2 regions of the Bombilactobacillus sp. ESL1187 genome follow, and region 1 is predicted to be linked to the other one. Evidence: riboswitches for the same ligand, from Rfam matches in the RefSeq annotation. Region 1 holds a riboswitch; the other holds the start of a gene.
The links. Region 1 has a riboswitch for thiamine pyrophosphate ahead of thiT (energy-coupled thiamine transporter ThiT). Riboswitches for the same ligand answer to the same signal wherever they lie in the genome.
Positions count from the first base shown of each region.

Region 2: linked by a shared signal. The riboswitch ahead of cytX (putative hydroxymethylpyrimidine transporter CytX) and the one ahead of thiT (energy-coupled thiamine transporter ThiT) in region 1 are both predicted to bind thiamine pyrophosphate.

Region 1 is NZ_JBYLTZ010000001.1:686,160-696,219, forward strand. It holds gene AC3B5B_RS03425 (6-phospho-beta-glucosidase) at 1-79, opposite strand, end outside; gene AC3B5B_RS03430 (DUF871 domain-containing protein) at 326-1,432, shown strand; gene lplA (lipoate--protein ligase) at 1,552-2,565, opposite strand; gene lplA (lipoate--protein ligase) at 2,593-3,606, opposite strand; gene thiT (energy-coupled thiamine transporter ThiT) at 3,679-4,251, opposite strand; TPP riboswitch at 4,292-4,391, opposite strand; gene AC3B5B_RS03450 (DUF4811 domain-containing protein) at 4,518-5,255, opposite strand; gene AC3B5B_RS03455 (MDR family MFS transporter) at 5,258-6,715, opposite strand; gene AC3B5B_RS03460 (MerR family transcriptional regulator) at 6,981-7,442, shown strand; gene AC3B5B_RS03465 (DUF475 domain-containing protein) at 7,618-8,355, shown strand; gene AC3B5B_RS03470 (betaine/proline/choline family ABC transporter ATP-binding protein) at 8,594-9,799, shown strand; gene AC3B5B_RS03475 (ABC transporter permease) at 9,792-10,060, shown strand, end outside.
Region 2 is NZ_JBYLTZ010000001.1:1,712,647-1,722,706, forward strand. It holds gene AC3B5B_RS08080 (VOC family protein) at 82-534, opposite strand; gene AC3B5B_RS08085 (helix-turn-helix transcriptional regulator) at 622-1,029, shown strand; gene AC3B5B_RS08090 (WYL domain-containing protein) at 1,039-1,533, shown strand; gene AC3B5B_RS08095 (hypothetical protein) at 1,926-3,032, opposite strand; gene AC3B5B_RS08100 (MFS transporter) at 3,359-4,507, opposite strand; gene AC3B5B_RS08105 (ArsR/SmtB family transcription factor) at 4,586-4,870, opposite strand; gene AC3B5B_RS08110 (hypothetical protein) at 5,115-5,282, shown strand; gene AC3B5B_RS08115 (hypothetical protein) at 5,512-6,240, opposite strand; gene cytX (putative hydroxymethylpyrimidine transporter CytX) at 6,527-7,708, opposite strand; TPP riboswitch at 7,796-7,896, opposite strand; TPP riboswitch at 9,563-9,663, shown strand; gene cytX (putative hydroxymethylpyrimidine transporter CytX) at 9,751-10,060, shown strand, end outside.

The sequences.
Region 1 (10,060 bases):
GCCAGCCACCTTCTAATTGATGCGCTGCTACAGCGCCTCCCCACAAAAAATCTGGTCGTAATTGTTTCTTGTTAGTCATCAAACAGCCTCCCAATTTATAAAAACGTTTTTATGTAACGCTTACAAGAAACATTTTACTATTTTGTTTCTAAAAATCAAGATTATGTGGTAAAAAATCAGAAACACGTTTCTCAAAGAAAAATATCTTTTTCCGTCATTCTTGCAAATTAGGCTCATTCAGTTAAACTAAAATTACAATTTAATTAATTAGTTAACACAATGCCCAAGAATTTGCTCGCTGATGAATTTGCTAAAGGAGTTTATTATGACAAAACGACAATTAGGACTATCGATTTATCCAGATCATAGCAATTTTGCAGAAGATAAAAAATACTTAGAATTGGGACACAAATACGGCTTTTCCCGAATTTTCATGAGTATGTTAGAAGTTACCGGTTCTCCGGAACAAACTAAAGCTAAATTTCAAAAAATTATTGACGTGGGTAACAAGCTCGGTTATCAAACCATTATTGACGTCGCTCCTAACATCTTTGATGAATTGAATATTTCTTACGATGATTTATCATTTTTTGCTGAATTACATGCAGCGGGCATCAGGTTGGATCAAGCTTTTGATGGAGCCACTGAAGCCATGCTGTCCTATAACCCTTACGGCTTAATTATTGAACTGAACCTCAGTAATAATGTTGATTACTTAAATAATATTTTAAGTTTTCAAGCCAATACGCCCTTTATCTATGGCTGTCACAATTTTTATCCGCAAATAGGAACTGGTTTACCCTATGATTATTTTATGGAGTGTAATCGACGCTTCAAAAAAGCTGGGATTCATACTGCCGCCTTTGTGGCAAGTCATGTGGGCGACCAAGGGCCGTGGAATGTCAACGATGGCTTACCAACTTTAGAAATGGATCGAAAATTACCTATTGCTGTGCAAGCCAAGCACTTATTTGCCTCCCAAATGATTGACGACGTGATTATCGGCAATGCTTACGCTAGTGAAAGTGAGTTGCAAGCCTTAGCCCAAACTGATCGCTATCAATTAGAATTTGACTTGGAGTTAAATGATACTGTTAATCCGGTTGAAGCAGACATCATGTTCAAGCCACAACATTTTCGGCGCGGTGATATTAATCAATTAGTCATTCGTTCCACTATGCCGCGCGTTACCTATCAAGCTGTAGCCAATCCACCGCATGATAATGACCAAGTTTTCCAACGTGGCGATGTTTTAATCGGCAATGATAACTTTGGTGTTTATAAAAATGAACTGCAAATTGCTTTAGAGCCTCATCAAGATTCACGTAAAAATAAAGTCGGACAATTAAAACCGGAAGAACTATTCTTGTTGGACTTCATCAAACCGTGGACAAAATTTAAATTAACGCATCGAACTGACTCCAAGAATTAAATTCTAAGCAGAAAAAAACAGCTAGCCTTAGTCCAAACTATTGCTAGCTGTTTTTTAATTGTTAGAAACTGGAACCCAAAGAATGCTGCGGGAATTGCAACGACTTTTGTTCTAATCTTTCATGGCTTTAACAAATCAACTAATTGCTGTGCCGTAAAATTGGTAAAATATTGATCCACATCAACCGAAGCTAAGGCCTGCGTTAAAGCTGATTCCGTATAGTCAATGCCAACTAAATATGCTGGTAATTCACTAACATCTTGTTGGCCAAAGAAATCTCCATAAAACTTAATTTGAGCAATTTTCCCATGGTCAATCAATAACCGCGCATCAATGGTCCCCGCATTAAAATGCTGACACTTTTGAATGGTAAATTGTGGCGATTGTCCATAAACCCAATCCCAATTGGAATATAATTCTTGGTTTAGTTGGGCAATCCCCGCCTGATCTTGAGCGTTCAAGTGATACTCTTTATCCTTGATGTCTGCTAAGTCTCGTGCTTCAAACAGACTCAACAATAAAGCATCGCGGAACTGTTCAATAGTTAAGTTTTGATATTCAGGTGCCAAATAAGGTTTCAAATTCGTCACGCGACTGCGGACTGACTTAATACCCTTAGACGCAATTTTATCAGGCGCCACCTTGAGTGCTTGGCTCAAAACATCTAAGTCCACATCATAAGTCAACGTCCCGTGCGAGAAAGTTTTGCCATTTTTAGTATACATGGCATTGCCGGAAAACTTTTTACCAGCAATTAATAAATCATTGCGCCCAGAAACTTCTACTCCTGTGGCTCCCATCCGCTGTAGAGCTGCTACAATCGGTTGGGTCATTTTTTGAAAATCACCAAACCGCTCATCTTGCGCATTAATCACAAAACTAAAAGAGACGTTACCTAAGTCATCATACACGGCGCCACCACCCGAAAGCCGTCGGGTGACCGTAATTTGGTGTGCTTTCACGTAATCTAAGTTTAATTCTTCCAAAGTATTTTGATTGCGTCCCACAATAATACACGGTTTTTGAATATAGAACAAAACCAATGGTTCATCAAAGTCCTTATTGTTCATTAAATATTGTTCGGTTGCCAGATTTTCACGAATATCTTGTGCTGGCATGCAAAAATAATACACGGTCCTGCACTCCTTTGGAAAAGATTTTTAAGGTGTCACTAGATTGATCAAATCAGCTGCTTTAATACCGGTAAAATACTGGTCTAAATCAATCGTTTGTAATTTTTGAGCAAGATGATCATAATCATAAGTCACACCTTGAAGTTGTTGTTCTAATTGTTCAACATCTTGTGTACCAAAGAAATCACCGTAAAACTTAGCTTGACTAATCTTGCCTTGCTCAATGACAAACCGTGCATCAATGGTCCCCATCTCAAAGTGTTGGCGATTCTTCACGGTAAACTCGGGTGATTTGCCGTACACCCAATCCCAATTAGCGTAAATGTCTGTTTTTAATTGCGCAATTGCTTGCTGGTCTTGGGCGGTAATTTGGTATTCATGATCTTTAATGTCCGCTAAATCATCAGCTTGAAAGAGACTTAATAACAAAATATCGCGAAATTGTTCCGTCGTTAAATTTTGATACTGTGCATCTAAATACGGCCGAATATTCGTTACCCGACTGCGCACCGACTTAATACCTTTAGAAGCAATCTTATCTTTTGGTACATGCAAGGCTTTTGTCAAGACGTCTAAATCGACATCATACGATAAAGTACCATGTGAGAAAGTTTTGCCATTCTTGGTATACATGGCATTGCCCGAAAACTTTTTACCGTCTATTAAAATATCATTGCGCCCGGAAACTTGTGCCCCAGTTGCCCCTAAGCGGTGTAAGGCGTCAACCAGCGGTTGGGTTATTTTTTTAAAGTCACCAAACTTTTCATCTTTTGCATCAACTACAAAACTAAAACAAAGATTACCTAAATCTTGATATACTGCGCCGCCCCCCGAAAGTCGTCGAGTAACCGTGATTTGATGTTGACGGACATAGTCGTTATTCAATTCTTCAATTGTGTTTTGATTATGACCAACAATAATACAAGGACTTTCAATATAAAACAATACTAGTGGTTCATCAAAATCCTTATTATTCATTAAATACTGCTCAGTGGCTAGATTATCACGGATATCATGCGATTGCATTACTACATAGTACATTCAGAGCACCCCTCTTTATAAACGTTTTCAATAACATTATAAAGAAATTAAGCTCAAATGACTATCTTTAATTTATTTTATTTTTAAATTTAATAATTTAACTAAAATATTTTTTAAACAGCCAAAGACGATTAACGCAAAAACTAAACTGGCAACTGCACTACCACCATTAACTAATAACGACCATGTCCACGGATTAAATGCTTTGGGAGCATAAGAACCCCACACCAAGACGCCCGCCACAAAATGACAAAAGTATTTGATAAATAATGCAACACTACTGCTAACTAATACTGCTGGCAAAATCGATCGGTGTTGTTGAATTCGCTGCTCAATCACAGGCGCCCAAAGACCGGCTAAGCCTAAGACCCCAAAGGCCACAGGATATTCCAATATTCCTTGCCACACATTTAAAACCGAACCACTACTTAAGCCTCGTAAAATCAAATCCAATAATCCCCACACAATACCAGCGATAATGCCGGCTTTAACACCCCGGCGCCAAGAATATAAACACAAAGGAACTACTCCATACAAAATCTCAATTGAGGAAATTCCTAAACTGTGAGGAATATACGACAAAGCCATGGCTAGCGCCACGATGATTGCACCTTCAACCAACGTTTGTAACTTATTTTTTGACATCAAAAAACACTCCTTTTTAACTATCTCGCAAAAAAGAGTGTCTACCACTCATCACAATTCCTACGCTTGTACTAACAAACAGGTTCCAAGGGTCTGAACTTAATCACTCTCAGCTATTTAGAGCTCCCCTTTGCGATGATAATCTGATTTAATTTAATTCGAGTGTAACCGAATTGATGTTAAAACACAAGAAAACATCCAAAAAAATAGACTTTTGAGAAATTTCTCAAAAGTCTATTTGGAACATTTAGTTGTTGTCACACAGTTTATTGACCAACTGCTTTTTTAATCAATTGCGTTTGAAATTCTTGCGCATATTGTTTACTCAAAGCTGTCATTTTGGTCTTATTAGTCATTAAACTAGGATCTTTCTTCGCTGCAGCAGCCAATTTTTGTTTAACATAAGCTTGAGCTTGTGTTTTAACTTGCGCTTGACCAGCTGGCGTTTTCATTTGGGCCATTTTCTTTTGTAATTGCTTAACTTGATTCATTGATAAATGTAACCAATTCTTAGGCAAATAGAACGTATTAACCCGTTTAACTAATTTATTATCCATCCCAGAAACGCCAAACCAAATCTTATCCGCATTTGATTTATACTTCCAACGCGTAACCGTCTCTTTTAAAGAACCGTCTTGTTTAGTGGTGGACTTAATGTGGTTATTAGAAATTGTCTCTTCATTAACTTGTGAATGAACGGGCTTTTTCTGATCTGGATCAGTTTTATAAACTTGCACCGTTTCTTTTCCATTAGTACCCACAGTCTTATACAACATTAAGTTCAAGCCATTAGCTGATTTAGCTGGGTAAATCTGGGTAGTTTTACTTTCGGTCACTTGGTGCATACCGAAGTGATTATAATCATTCAAGACTAAAAAGACGAGTGACAATCCGAAAATAATTAAAGCAATAAGCGTAGCGAATGTCCGTAAAAGTGGTTTTCTTAAATAGACAAAACTCATAAAGGTAGCGACTGCACCGATAACTAAAGTTACTAAAATCATGCCTATTCACCCCCCTTTACTACTTTGTTCACATCAACATCTTTAGCCTGGTTCTTTTCTTTTAAGAAGAAGGCCAAAACCACACCAATCACAGCAAAGACTAAGGAGAACATAAAGGAAGCATGATAACCTGCTAAAGTCGCATTTAAGAAGTCATGTTTATATTGGAATGGTGCCGCATGCAATAAATGCTTACCTGGTTGTTGACCTTTAGTAACATTAGTCAATAACGTAATCATAATCGCTGAACCAATCGAAGACGCAATCTGACGTGCCGTGTTGTTAGCTGCCGTACCGTCAGCAATTAAATCATCTGGTAAAGCATTCATTCCGGAAGTGGTAACTGGCATCAAGACCATAGAAATTCCTAATGTCCGTACTACCTGTAAAATAACAATGTAACTGGTTGGTGTGTCAGCAGTTAACCACACGAATGGCAACGTTGCTAACGTCAAAATAACCAAGCCAATAACCGCTAAACGCCGACCGCCAAATGCGTCAAAGGTCCGTCCTGTAATAGGACTCATGAAGGCCATGACTAACGCTGCTGGTAGTAAAATTAAACCAGACTTCAAAGCACTCATACCGTGCACAATTTGTAAATAAAGTGGTAAGACTGTAGAAACACCTAACATCGCAATTGTCACAATGGAGGACAAAATAGCTGCTAAAGTAAAGTCTGCTGTCTTAAAAACTCGTAATTCCAAGAACGGCTTGGGAATTACTAATTGCCGCCAAATAAAGAGAACAACACCAATTACACCAATAATTAATGTACTTAAAACATTAGCAGAAGTCCAACCATCATTTCCTGCGGCGGAGAAGCCGTACAATAAGGCTCCAAAACCTGCCGTGGATAAGAATAAGGACAACCAATCCAATTTTTGTTTGTGGGTTTTTATAACTGGCTTCATAAAGATTAAAGCCAAAATAACTACGACCACCACAAATGGAATTAATAAACCAAATAAATCACGCCAATTCATGTTATCGACGATCCAACCGGATAGAGTTGGTCCAATCGCTGGCGCAAAGCCGACAACAATACCAACTAAGCCTAGCGCGGCTCCCCGCGATTCTGCCGGGAACAACGATAACATAATTGTTTGTAATAATGGCATGGTAATTCCCACACCAACTGCTTGGATTAACCGCGCAGCTAACAAAATGCCAAAACTAGGAGCAATAAAAGCTAAAACTGTCCCAAATAAGAAAATAACCATCGCTGAGATATATAACCATTTAGTATTAACAGTCGTTGCTAAATAAGCAGACAATGGAATCATAATTCCGTTCACCATCAAGAAGCCAGTCGTTAACCACTGAACCGTTGCTGTCGAAACATTAAATGTGGACATCAACTTTGGTAATGCTGTCGATAATAAAGTCTGATTTAACACAGTACAAAATGTTCCAACTAGTAGAACAATAATCAGCATTAATTTGCTGAACTTATTCATTGTGTTACTTTCTGCCAAGTAAAATCCTTCTTTCCAATAAAATTATTCATTAAACATGTAGAACCGATTTAAGAACTTCTTAAATCCCGATAGCAAAGCAATACTGTACAATATAAACTATCTCCTACTCTTTGTCAATTATTTGATATTCATGTTAACAAATTTACAAATTAACAGAAGAACTTTATAATAAGAAGACGTTTAGTTTTGCTACACAAATTTTCTTGATGCTCAGATTTTATTTTAGACAAGAACTAGGTGAAAAATGGCTCAAATTAATGATTACGCACAATGGTTTCATAATATTATTCGACCAGACAATCTGTATCTCAGCATTCGCGACACTGCCCGTGCCTGTCAAGTTACTGATACGCAGATTCGCTACTGGATTAAAAATGGCTATCTCAAAACCGTCAAAACTGAAAACGGCGCAGTGAAGTTACCCTACCAACAAGTAATTCACGCCCGCATGATTAAAAATTTTTTAGACGATGGTTATACCCTGCACGCTGCCGTTGACAAGATGAGAGACAACCTGTCAATTGCCCGCTCTGTCCAGCACATTTTATTAGATAGTATTCAAAATATCTCTATCCAAAATGATAATATTATTTTAGATTTTGGTCCGCTAGCCGAAGATCATAGTCAACACGTCTATTGCATTGATAATCATCAACAAACAAAATTTACTATTCAAAAACCGGAGCTGCTCAATCAAACATTTTAGTCAAAATAACTCTTATGCCAGGCTGCACAGCCGCACTGGCTTTTTCTTTTCAGTAGTAGATTTGTTACAATAAACTAAATTGCTAGTAGCTGGTTAATTGGCTTTATAACCGAAAGCAGCAGTTAATATGAGCTGAATGCATTTTTTTGACGTTACTATTCTAAAGGAGAATTCTGTGAATTTCATTATTAATTTGTACCGGCCGTTTTTTGAGTTACACAATTGGGAGAAAGTCATTCAGTCACCGAATGACTGGTTATTGATTATTTCGTTAATTATTATGGAGTGTCTTTTGTCTGTTGATAATTCGATCGTTCTCGCCGCCCAAGCACATACCTTAAAAACTAAAAAAGAACAGGCCGATGCCCTGTTTTACGGTATTTGGGGAGCTTTTATTTTTCGCTTCTTAGTAATTGGCATTGGCACTTATTTAATTGACTTTTGGTGGATTAAAATCCTAGGTGCAATTTATCTAGTATATATGTCAGTTCATTTTTTCTGGGAAAAATTTTCCGGCGAAAAAAAGCAGATTAAAATGTTTAAAATCAAAGGCTTATCTCCGTTATGGCAAGTGATTATTTCGGTTGAATTTACCGATATTATGTTTTCCTTGGACTCCGTGTTAACCCTCATCGCGGTATCCAATAATCCCGTCATTATTTTAATTGGTAGTGTGATCGGAATTATTGCCATGCGGGGAGTGGCCGAAGTAATTATGAGTTTAATGAACAAAATCCCCGAATTGGAACCCATGGCTTATATTTTAATTTTATTAATTGCCGTGAAATTATTTTTGACGATTCCCGCCATTAACATTGAAATTCCGAATTCCATGTTTACGCTGGCTTTAGCCGTTGCTTTTATTGTTACTTTTGTGATCCATTTTATCCGTAAAAAACAGACTAAAAAATAGTCTGTTTTTTGATTTCATTCTAGCGCTTCGTTATTATGGTAGTAAGATCTCTCCTTAAAATACAAGTATTTTTGCCAAGATCGATTCTATTACCTAATGGTATCAAGACAACAATTAATTGGATTTAACTTGACGCTTATAACACTGGCGTGATTTTAATTAATTGTACTTTTGTCGTAGCTATTTTTAATGTCAGCGACTATTAATCCTGACAAACACAGAGAGGAGTATCAACTGCATGACAGATAATACACCAATGGTGGAGTTTAAAAATGTCACTAAAATCTATAAAGGAAAAACGCCCGCGGTTAGTAACGCTAATATCAAAATTGCTCAAGGAGAATTTTGCTGTTTTATCGGTACTTCTGGTTCGGGCAAGACCACTTTAATGCGAATGATTAATCGCATGAATAGCATTACTTCTGGTGATGTTTTAATTAAGGGAAAAAGTGTCAACAGCTTTAACGCAGTCGATTTGCGCCGCAAAATTGGGTATGTGATTCAAAATAATGGGCTCATGCCCCATATGACGATTAAAGATAATATTATTTTAGTTCCAAAACTATTAAAATGGCCCAAAGACAAACTAGACAAACGGGCCAAAGAATTAATTCAGTTGGCCGAATTACCGGAAGAATATTTAGACCGCTACCCTTCCGAATTATCCGGTGGCCAACAACAAAGAATTGGTGTGGTTCGCGCCCTCGCAGCTGATCAAGATTTGATCTTAATGGACGAACCATTTGGGGCATTAGATCCTATTACGCGGGATAATTTACAAGATTTAGTTCAAAAATTGCAACGCGATACGGGCAAAACCTTTGTCTTTGTCACTCACGATATGGATGAAGCTTTAAAATTAGCCACCCATATTGTCATTATGCATGATGGTCAAGTGGTCCAAGATGATACCCCTGATCAAATCTTACGACACCCCGCTAATGATTTCGTGGAAAACTTAATTGGTGAAGATCGGTTAGCTGAAGCCAAGCATGATATGGTGCAAGTTAAAGAAATCATGTTGACGGAGCCGGTACAAATCAACTTGGGTGCTTCCTTAAAAGAAGCTTTGGTTTTAATGAAACAACGGCATGTTGATACCTTATTAGTAACCGATGATGACAAACACCTCAAAGGTTTGATTCGCATTGAGCGCTTGGAACATCGTTACCATAAGGCCGCAGGAGTCAGTGATATTTTAGATACGAATATCTATACTGTACGTCCTGAAGCCTACTTGCGTGATACAGTGGATCGAATTTTAAAACGGGGTTCTAGTTATGTACCTGTAGTTGATCATAATGGCGTTTTAGTCGGGATTGTTACCCGTTCAGCTTTAGTTAATTTGGTTTACAACACCATCTGGGGGGATAGCGATCCGCTCGCTGAAAGCCAGGATAATAATCACACGCCATCTAAAGGAGCTGAGCAAAATAATGAGTAGTTTTTTAGCACAGCATGGTTCTGAATTATTAGTTAAAACTTGGGAACAAATTTATATTTCAGCTATTTCTCTAGGCTTGGGCATTTTGGTCGCTGTTCCCTTGGGCATTGTATTATCTCGTTTTCCCAAAACGGCCAATATTGTCATGAATATTGCTAGTATGCTGCAAACTATTCCGGCCTTAGCTTTATTAGCCTTAATGATCCCAGTGTTTGGCATTGGGCAATTACCCGCAATTATTGCTTTATTCATTTATAGTTT
Region 2 (10,060 bases), 1.0 Mb from region 1:
GTCAGTTTAAAAAAAGACCGCTCTATTCTATAAGGAAGACGGTCTTCACAGTTTTATAAATACAATACTGTATTTGATTAATTAGAAATCATTGTGAATTGAAGTTGTCAGTTGCCAGACAATATTGAAGGGATCCTTCACGATCCCATAAGCGGGGCTGAAGACATTACTGGTCAGCGGTGTGATGATGTCAACCTGTTCACTGGCTGTCACTAATCTCTGGTAAAGGGTCGTAATCTGGTCTTTGTCCGTTGATTGTAGGCAAATACTCTGATTATTGCCAATCACAAATTGTACATTATCAACAGGTGCGTCATTCAACGTTAATTCGCCACCGGTAGGAAATACCAATACGCAGTGACTGACCTGATTTTCAATTTCAGGTGTCAGCTTCAGGGGAGCACCCATTTGTTGGACCTCAAGCAGTGTCTTTTTAAAAATGACTTCGGCTCCTAATACTTTTTCGTAAAAGGCGATTGCTTTATTTGCTTGTCCGTTTAACGATAGAAAGGGAATTAGTTCTGTTTTTGTCATATTTACAACCTCCAATTGTTTAATTGATTTAACAAACGTAGTATAGCAAGTAAAATATGACACAATTATGTCAGGATTGGAGAAAGAATGAGAATAAGTCGCTTAATTAGTCTAGCTTTCCTACTGCTGCGACAAGAAATAGTCCCAGCAACCAAGTTGGCAACGTTATTTGAAGTCAGTGTTCGTACCATTTATCGAGATTTGGATACGTTAAATGAGGCTGGTATTCCGATTTTTACCAAACAGGGTCGTTATGGTGGCGTTGGCATCATGTCAGATTATAAGGTGGACAAAAAGTTGTTTACTCAAACAGATCTTGATAATCTGCTCGTTGCGCTATCTGGTACGACTACGCTACTAGCAACCCCAGAACTTCGAGAAACTTTGAATCGGATCAAGGGATTATCTACTATATCTGAAGGACTGATGCCAGTGGTCATTGAATATCAAGGCTGGCCAGGAACGGTCGTCCTGCGGAGACGAGCAACCGCATGATTAATTGCGATTCGGCAACATCATATCGTGAAGTTTACCTATACGGACCGAAGTGGTCAAATGAGCCAGCGGACATTGGAACCATACCGCATCGTTTTCAAAGCCCAGCGCTGGTATCTTCAAGGTTTCGACATGACTCGGCAGGCATTTCGAACTTTTACTCTTGCAAAACTCTCCATGATCGAGTACTCAGCAGAAACATTTGAACCGCGATCTATTAGTGCTGAGAAGCTTGTCTTATATAGCGGGGTTAAACCGCAACGGGAAACGATAGTCTGGTTAGCTGTTGCGGAACGTTTTCGGGACGTGTTTGTGGAACGGTTTGGTCCGGAGGTAATCAACGAAACGGATGGGCAGATCTTTCATGCAACTATAAGCCTGCCTAATAATGAAGAAAGTTTCCGGTTTTTGTTAGGTCTGGGACAGGGAGTTCAAATTTTAAATCAGTCGCAATTTAAAACCGATTTTCGGGCGTACGTGCTTGCGCTTGCTAATCAATTGTAGAGTTCTATCAAGTAATTGGTAGGCAATGTCTTTAACTCGCCAGTAGGAATGCTGTTGTTTCAACGATTGGAAACTAAACTATTGATGCTAATTTATGGAGCATTGACGATAGTTTGTGGAAACGATGTTGTTTTAAACCGTTAGTTCATTATGATAATCTCTAGCTGAAAAAAATAGGTGATGTACACTATCAAATTAGAAATTTAAAACTTTAATATAATTTGTAAAAAAGCATAAATTTTAAAACGTTGAATGTTCATTTGATTAGTACTTTGAATAAAAAAAGCATTGTCTCCTGTTCAATGTGGATCATAAGAACAAGATAACAATGCGTAGATGAGCTCCAGTTAAAAAGCCGTATAATTTAGAGAAATATGTTGGTCGTCAGAGGATTATTTTTTAGGATGCCCCATATATTGCAGTTCATCAAATGGTCCATTAGCAATTGAGATTTGATCAATGACTTGCCCATCCTTTTCAAAAGTAAAAGTTGCGCGGCCAGTAAAACGAGCTTCCGCACCATCACAAACTGATGAAGCCTGCTTTTGTGTCAATGATCCTGGTAAGGCATTAAACCATTTTTGTACTTCGATTTGTTGATCATTGTGGACATTTAAAGTAAAGCTTTTGTTTGCTTCATGATAGGAATAAGTGAATGCATCAATCACGTTCCGTTGGATACTTGCATCGTAATGTTGTTGATTAACAGTATATTGTAAATGCTCATTATTTTGAGTGTCTGGCCCGCCAGCTAATAGTTCACCATTTTTATATACCATAAAAAGTGGGTATTCAGGATAGCCGTATTCTTTTTCAAAAGTGATGTTAATAGCCATCACAGTGTACTCGTTGAAATTCCAGTAATACCAATTCCAGTTATTTAAGATTTCCCCCAAGGGCTTATTCATCCAACCCCGATCGACGTAGCCGGTTCCATCAGTATCCAGGTTTAATTCTTTACTGTGAATTGTTACATGAGCTGTGGGAGTTGGTGGTACTACAAAAAAGCCAAAATAATTTTCTTGTTCTTGTCCGAAAAGAAAGTGTCCTGTTTCAGGATGCCAGACTGGTGCTTGTGGTGTAACCTCTAAGTCAATCACAAGATCATCAACTTCAGCGTGTGCATGAAATTGTTGCAGTTGAGTACTTTGGTAGTAATTCTGAGCAATGGCCACCCCAGAGTTATTTTTTAAAATGGAAAAGTCTGCAGGATCGAATTCAAGGTGTTTCATAATATTTTTACCGTTAGGAAAATTAATCATCACATCTAAAGTGGGTTTCAGACCTAACTCACCTTGAAAAAAGGGGGCCGTCGTAATGCCAATCACAACACTAGCTTCGGTGGTATCAACTTTAGTAAAAAACCATTCAAATGATCCTTTTAAGCCGTCGAAATGAACGTGCTCTTCCCACGGATTAATTTTATTTTTTGCTTGTCCTAATAAACGGTATTCTGCAGTACTTTTGGCTAAGTGTAATGGAGTTTTTCCTTGAGTCATTGTTATTATATCCTTTCACATGATTTAATTGGTGGATTGTAGGTTGCTAGTTCAAATAGTATACTATAATGACCATTACAAGCGTTATCAAAGGTAATCAAAAGGCACAAACGCTTTAAAATGTGTCTTTTGATTATATAAAGACTAATTAAGAAATTTATGTAAAAAGAAAATGTTCGTATAGATACGAACATTACTTTTCAGCGGTTTGTATTTATAAGCTGAGGTGCTGCTACCATTCCGGTTACGGATAGTAATGAAGCCCGCGTAATTATAAACACTTCTTGAGTAGTAAAAATAAATAGTGCTGATGTTCAGGTCTTCACTCAACGTTCTGTTCTTAATTTTAAGGCCCAACGGATAGTTAAGGCTATGATGATCATCATGGCGGCAAATAAACCAATACCGAGATAGTTTTTAAAGGCTTTGAATAAGAGGCCCCCGATTATACCAGCGCAGGTTTCGCCTAAATACATAGCAGAATTGGATAATGAAGAAATAGTGCTGCCAGCATTGGGCACCGTAGTTTGAAACATGGTCATGAATAAGGGCAAAATTAGTCCGTTTAACAAATAAATTAAGATTAAAATAATTTCTGCGAACCAAAAGTTAGCGGCAGTAATGGTTAGTAAATCTACAATGATTAAAAGTAATGCAATACTCATGAACGATTTTTTCAGACCAAAATGTTGAACGATTTTATCGCTGATGAGAGAGCCAATTAAATTACCCAGGCCAGCGACCAAGAGTGCTGTACCAATTGTTGATAAAGAGAGCTGAAAGGTAGTCTGAAACCAAGTTGAAACAAAGGTCATGACCGTAAACGCGCCTGTTTGGAAAATTAAGTAAACGATTAATTGGCTTAGAGCTTGGTGATTAGTTAAAATTTGTTGATAGATTTGAATAAAGGAGAGATGTTGGCGGGACTTAATTTCTAATTCGGGTAAGGTGAAAAATAACAATAGTAATAACAAGAAAGCTGCTCCTGAGATAACATAGAATGGAGTGTGCCAAGAACTAGCGGCTAAATAACTGCCAATGGGAATCCCAATGACTTGCGCAACAGAGATCCCTGCCGTGGCGTAACCCATGACTTTTACTACTTGTTTTCGCGGAATCACTACGGGAATTGAGGCCCAAACTTGTGGTGTCACAAAAGAAGCACTGACGCCAGCCAAAAAGCGAAAGATTAGCATTAAAGGAAAACTGTTAGCAAACGCACAGAGTAAAGTTGCGAGGGCAAAACTTAATAAGCCCCATAACATGACTTTTTTGCGATCATGGCCGTCAGAAATAGGGCCGGAAATTAAAGCAAAGACTGCATAACCAATGGCATAGGCACTCACTAACCAACCGGAAATTGCAGTTGGAATATGATAAATGTGGCTCAAAGTAGGTAATAATGGCGAAATTAAAAATGTATCCGTACCAATTAAAAACATTGTTAAAAAGAATAAACTAGCATATTTTTTCATCTATTGAAGACTTCCGTTTCATTTAATCAAGTTGTAATTCGCTATTTCTAAATATATCGAAATTAGCTCTAAAATTTTTTAGTGGTCTGTCAAAGTTGTTAAAAATCCGGGCAAGTACTGCGCAAAGGTGGCTTCGTTGATGCTAATCAAACGTGTTTGTGCATCTTTACGGGTCTTGGTTAAACCGGCCTCCCGCATAGCTCGTAAATGATATGAAACGGTGGAATCACTTAAGTTTAAATGCGCTGCAATTTCACCACAGGTCATTTCACGGTGACTGTTAGACAGGATTCGAATAATTTTTAAGCGTCCTTCGTCGGCTAAAGCTTTAAGAATTTTTACTCTAATTTCGTCAGAATTCATTTTTTACTCCTTGTTTGTATTTTTGGAAATATCGAATTAACGATTTGTATTAAAACATTATCAAGCTGAAATGTCAAATTTTAAATTGAAACTGATGGCATAGATTAACGAGTAATTGAATTGGGAAAAAATCACCTCGCTGCTCAGTTGAAATGTGCTAATATTGGCTTTGGAACATGATTAAACTGCCACCAAAGAATTTGTTACTATAGAGCTGAGGTAGTTCACGGAAGGAAAGTAAAAAATGTTCAAGAAAATTTATGATTATGTCAAAGGAAACTATGAAGCTGGCAATTATGATGATGTGCAATTGGCATATATGGCTTGGCAGCAACAAAAAGCCCACAAGAATAATGCATCAATGACAGATTTTGCCATGGGCGAACAGCAGGCTCAAAACGATTATCAGTAGCATGGATCTTTTAAAGTTTATCCTCAATTAGCAGTTGATGTTTTAAACAAACTCTTTGATCATCGTGCGGATGATATTGCGGAGTTTATTATATTAAAGGTTATAATTCGTACAAATTAAAAATGAAGTAGTTTTAAAAGCCAAAAACAGTCTTACATATCAATATACTAACTTGATAATTCAAAGCGATATATTGATATATGATATATAAAGACTGTTTTTTACATAATTAGTTAGTGTGAGCTTCACTTAAGTTAGCCCATTGTTTGTTGGTTCCTAATTTGACATAATTTTGTCCGTTGATGTTTTTAATACCATAAACTTTGTAAAAGTCGTCAGCTTGGATTTTAGTCGTTGGTGTTCCAAACTGGTTAAACAGTTGAGTCCCCTTTTCAAAAATATATAGCGAACGCACGGCCACTACGTCATTAGTGGCATCCACCCATTGGTTAGCTCCTAAGTCCACCCGCGTAATGGGATTTCCGGTGGCACTGTTACTAGCATACTTACTGATTTTCCAATCAGCAATGTTGGAATTCAAATAACCGGTAATGTGCCAAAGTTGTGGCGAATCATAAATTGGCACCCGTTGGTAGTTAGAATAGGCTTCTAATAAGTTATTTGGCTTTTGATTTTTAACGACACCACCTAAAAAGACATCGCTACTTTTGACCCAGGCCTTGGCCCCTAGTTTATAAGATAAGCGCTGAGCATTGGCTGCTGGACTAGCTTGGCCAATGGCGAAGACTTGCCAATTGTTGATTTTAGTTGATAAAGTGGCCCCGGTTGGTTGCGTGCAATCAGCATCACTGTATAAGGGTACTGCAGTATTGCCGGAACTAACTTGTAAATTAGTAGCTGATGTCACGTAGTTTTTTGCTTGAACTGGTTGTACAGCTAACATTAAACAGCCGATTAGGGCAAGTAAGAAGCTGCTACTGGATAACTTTAGTTTCATTTTTAATTTTCATCCTTGTCAAATTAAATTTTATGTTGAAATCTTAACTTGGTTCTTTCAGTGTGTGATCTGGCTTTTAATGATATCAACTCCTTTAGCTTTGTTCATAAAGATTAATTTAAATATAGCATAAATCAGTACTAGTGATTGCAAATAATGACTATTATTTAATTAATTTTTAATAAAATTTAATAGATATCGCAACAACTAATCAAAAATTGAGATTAAATTTGATAGAAATCTTACTTTTGAAAAATGCTACTATTAATTAATGTAACAGCATTAATCATTTAAAATCATACTTTTTACTGAAAGTCGCCGTGATGAGCAGTGCGCTGGTGATGATCACCAGTAATAATAAGGTAGTGCCGCCAATGAAGTCTAATTTTTGCAGCAAGTAATATGCTACAACGCCCACTAACCACCACCAGAAATTCCAGAAAAAGTTGAGCCTTTGTTTAATTAAGAAGACACTGACAAATAAAATGGCAAATAATGGCGTAAAAATAGCACCGATAAAGTTTAAAAAGTTTTGGTAGTACTTTAAAGAAACATTGAGTGCAATTAATAAGCCTAAGATCGTAATACCAACAGCCCAATAATTGACATGGTTTAAATGCCAGATATTATCTAAACTGGTTGCTGCAGAGTAAGCATCCATAAAGGTTGTGGTAACGGTCGCGAAGATGATAATTAATAAAGCGATGATGCCCAAATTGGTTTGTGCTAGGGTTTGGTTAAAATTAGTTTGTCCAGACTTTAAAACGGCTAATAATCCTAGGACAAACATGGCACAGCTACCGAGAAAGTAACCCAGGACGCTCACTAAACTTTCCTTCACTGGCTGCTGTCCTTGATAGGTATAATCACCAATCAATGGTAGCCAAGATAAGACCATCGTCACGTTGAGTTCTACCGCACTGCCAAAACTGATCGGAGTGAGTTTTAGCTGCTGTGCATGAGGGAAAGAATGTGTCAGCAAAATTCCTGCTACTAAAAGCATCCCGATAGCTAAGAGAATAACTACTAAATTATTGATTCGAAAGAGCCATTGATGGTTCAATAATAGCCAAATAATAATTAATCCCGCTACAATTACTGCCATGACCACGGTATTATGATAATTAAATAACTTCTGTGCCAGACTATTTAAAGCCAATTGCGCATTGACGATCATCACTGCCGTCCAGCCGAGTAACTGTAACGCATTTAAACCAGAGAAAATTTCAACTCCAGCCTTACCAAAGATACTTTGCGTGACGGCAATAGCTGGTTGTTGTTTAATTGCTGAAAGATAAGCTGCAGGTAATAAAAATAAAAAACAGCCAATCAAGTGCCCGATAATAATGGCACTAATACCTTTTCCCCATCCTAGGGGAGCCATTAAGGTTCCAGTAACAATTTCAGCAATTGAGATTGCTGTTCCCAGCCACAATAAAAATAAACTACTCAACTTTGTTTGTTGCATTTTGCACACACTTTCCGAATAAATACTTGGTTGTGGCAATAAAAAAGTATTCTTTTACGATTCAGCAACAATTTCGCAAAAAGAATACTTTCAATTGATCACAATTCCTACGTTTGTCTTAACAAAACAGGTTCGAAGGGTCTGATTTTCATCATTCTCAGCACAGATAGGCTCCCCTTTGCGATAATTATATGTTTACAGATGCTAGTTTATAACGTTTACATAAAAAGTACAACATTTAATTGATATGTATTTGGGCATGAAACCAATGTTGGAAAAAGAATAGATATCCGCAACTTGCTTATCCTGTGTGAAAATTAAGCAAGAAGCTTCTGCTATGTATTTTTTAACAAAGAACGTGACTTTAAATATTAATAATTGGTTCACTGACTTTATTTGAATATTTAAATGGTGATAAAACTATATTTTTTAAATTATTATGCCTTATTATTTAATAATAGTATTTTTTGACCATATAGATCTACATAGATCTACGTTTAAAAGAACTTATATATATATATTTGGAATCTAATTTCTACAATAAGTAAAATACATTATAGTAATAAATGCTAATTAACTAAACAAAATAATTTGTTATCAAAGCCTTATATATTTAAGATATATTATTATTTTTAATGCTTAAAGAATTATTTCGATTTATAATAAAATAATCCATTTGATTAACTAATTGGTTTTAATAATTATAATTTGAAATGAAAATAATTTGTATTAATAAATAGTACTGATGTTTAATGATTAACATATTTAATACTTTCTTTAAAAATAAAAGGTAAACTTATAAGCATCTAAATAATTATTTATTTAGAGCCTTTTTTAACTTTGATAAGTATCAAACAATTTCAAAATTTAAATAACAACTAAAAATATGTTACGTGAAATTTAGATTATTAAACACTTAATCAGTTTTTTTACTGAACGTTGAACACGGTTATATATTTGGATGTATTTTTCACTTAATGTTAATGCAATAAAAATACTTTAGATAAATTTGAAAAATACTAAAGTTCAGTTTCTATAAAAAATTAGGCAAATGTATTTTGGGTATCAAAATGATACCCAAAGGTACAAGTCCTATGAGCTAACGTTCAGTAAAAAAACTGATTAAGTGTTTAATAATCTAAATTTCACGTAACATATTTTTAGTTGTTATTTAAATTTTGAAATTGTTTGATACTTATCAAAGTTAAAAAAGGCTCTAAATAAATAATTATTTAGATGCTTATAAGTTTACCTTTTATTTTTAAAGAAAGTATTAAATATGTTAATCATTAAACATCAGTACTATTTATTAATACAAATTATTTTCATTTCAAATTATAATTATTAAAACCAATTAGTTAATCAAATGGATTATTTTATTATAAATCGAAATAATTCTTTAAGCATTAAAAATAATAATATATCTTAAATATATAAGGCTTTGATAACAAATTATTTTGTTTAGTTAATTAGCATTTATTACTATAATGTATTTTACTTATTGTAGAAATTAGATTCCAAATATATATATATAAGTTCTTTTAAACGTAGATCTATGTAGATCTATATGGTCAAAAAATACTATTATTAAATAATAAGGCATAATAATTTAAAAAATATAGTTTTATCACCATTTAAATATTCAAATAAAGTCAGTGAACCAATTATTAATATTTAAAGTCACGTTCTTTGTTAAAAAATACATAGCAGAAGCTTCTTGCTTAATTTTCACACAGGATAAGCAAGTTGCGGATATCTATTCTTTTTCCAACATTGGTTTCATGCCCAAATACATATCAATTAAATGTTGTACTTTTTATGTAAACGTTATAAACTAGCATCTGTAAACATATAATTATCGCAAAGGGGAGCCTATCTGTGCTGAGAATGATGAAAATCAGACCCTTCGAACCTGTTTTGTTAAGACAAACGTAGGAATTGTGATCAATTGAAAGTATTCTTTTTGCGAAATTGTTGCTGAATCGTAAAAGAATACTTTTTTATTGCCACAACCAAGTATTTATTCGGAAAGTGTGTGCAAAATGCAACAAACAAAGTTGAGTAGTTTATTTTTATTGTGGCTGGGAACAGCAATCTCAATTGCTGAAATTGTTACTGGAACCTTAATGGCTCCCCTAGGATGGGGAAAAGGTATTAGTGCCATTATTATCGGGCACTTGATTGGCTGTTTTTTATTTTTATTACCTGCAGCTTATCTTTCAGCAATTAAACAACAACCAGCTATTGCCGTCACGCAAAGTATCTTTGGTAAGGCTGGAGTTGAAATTTTCTCTGGTTTAAATGCGTTACAGTTACTCGGCTGGACGGCAGTGATGATCGTCAATGCGCAAT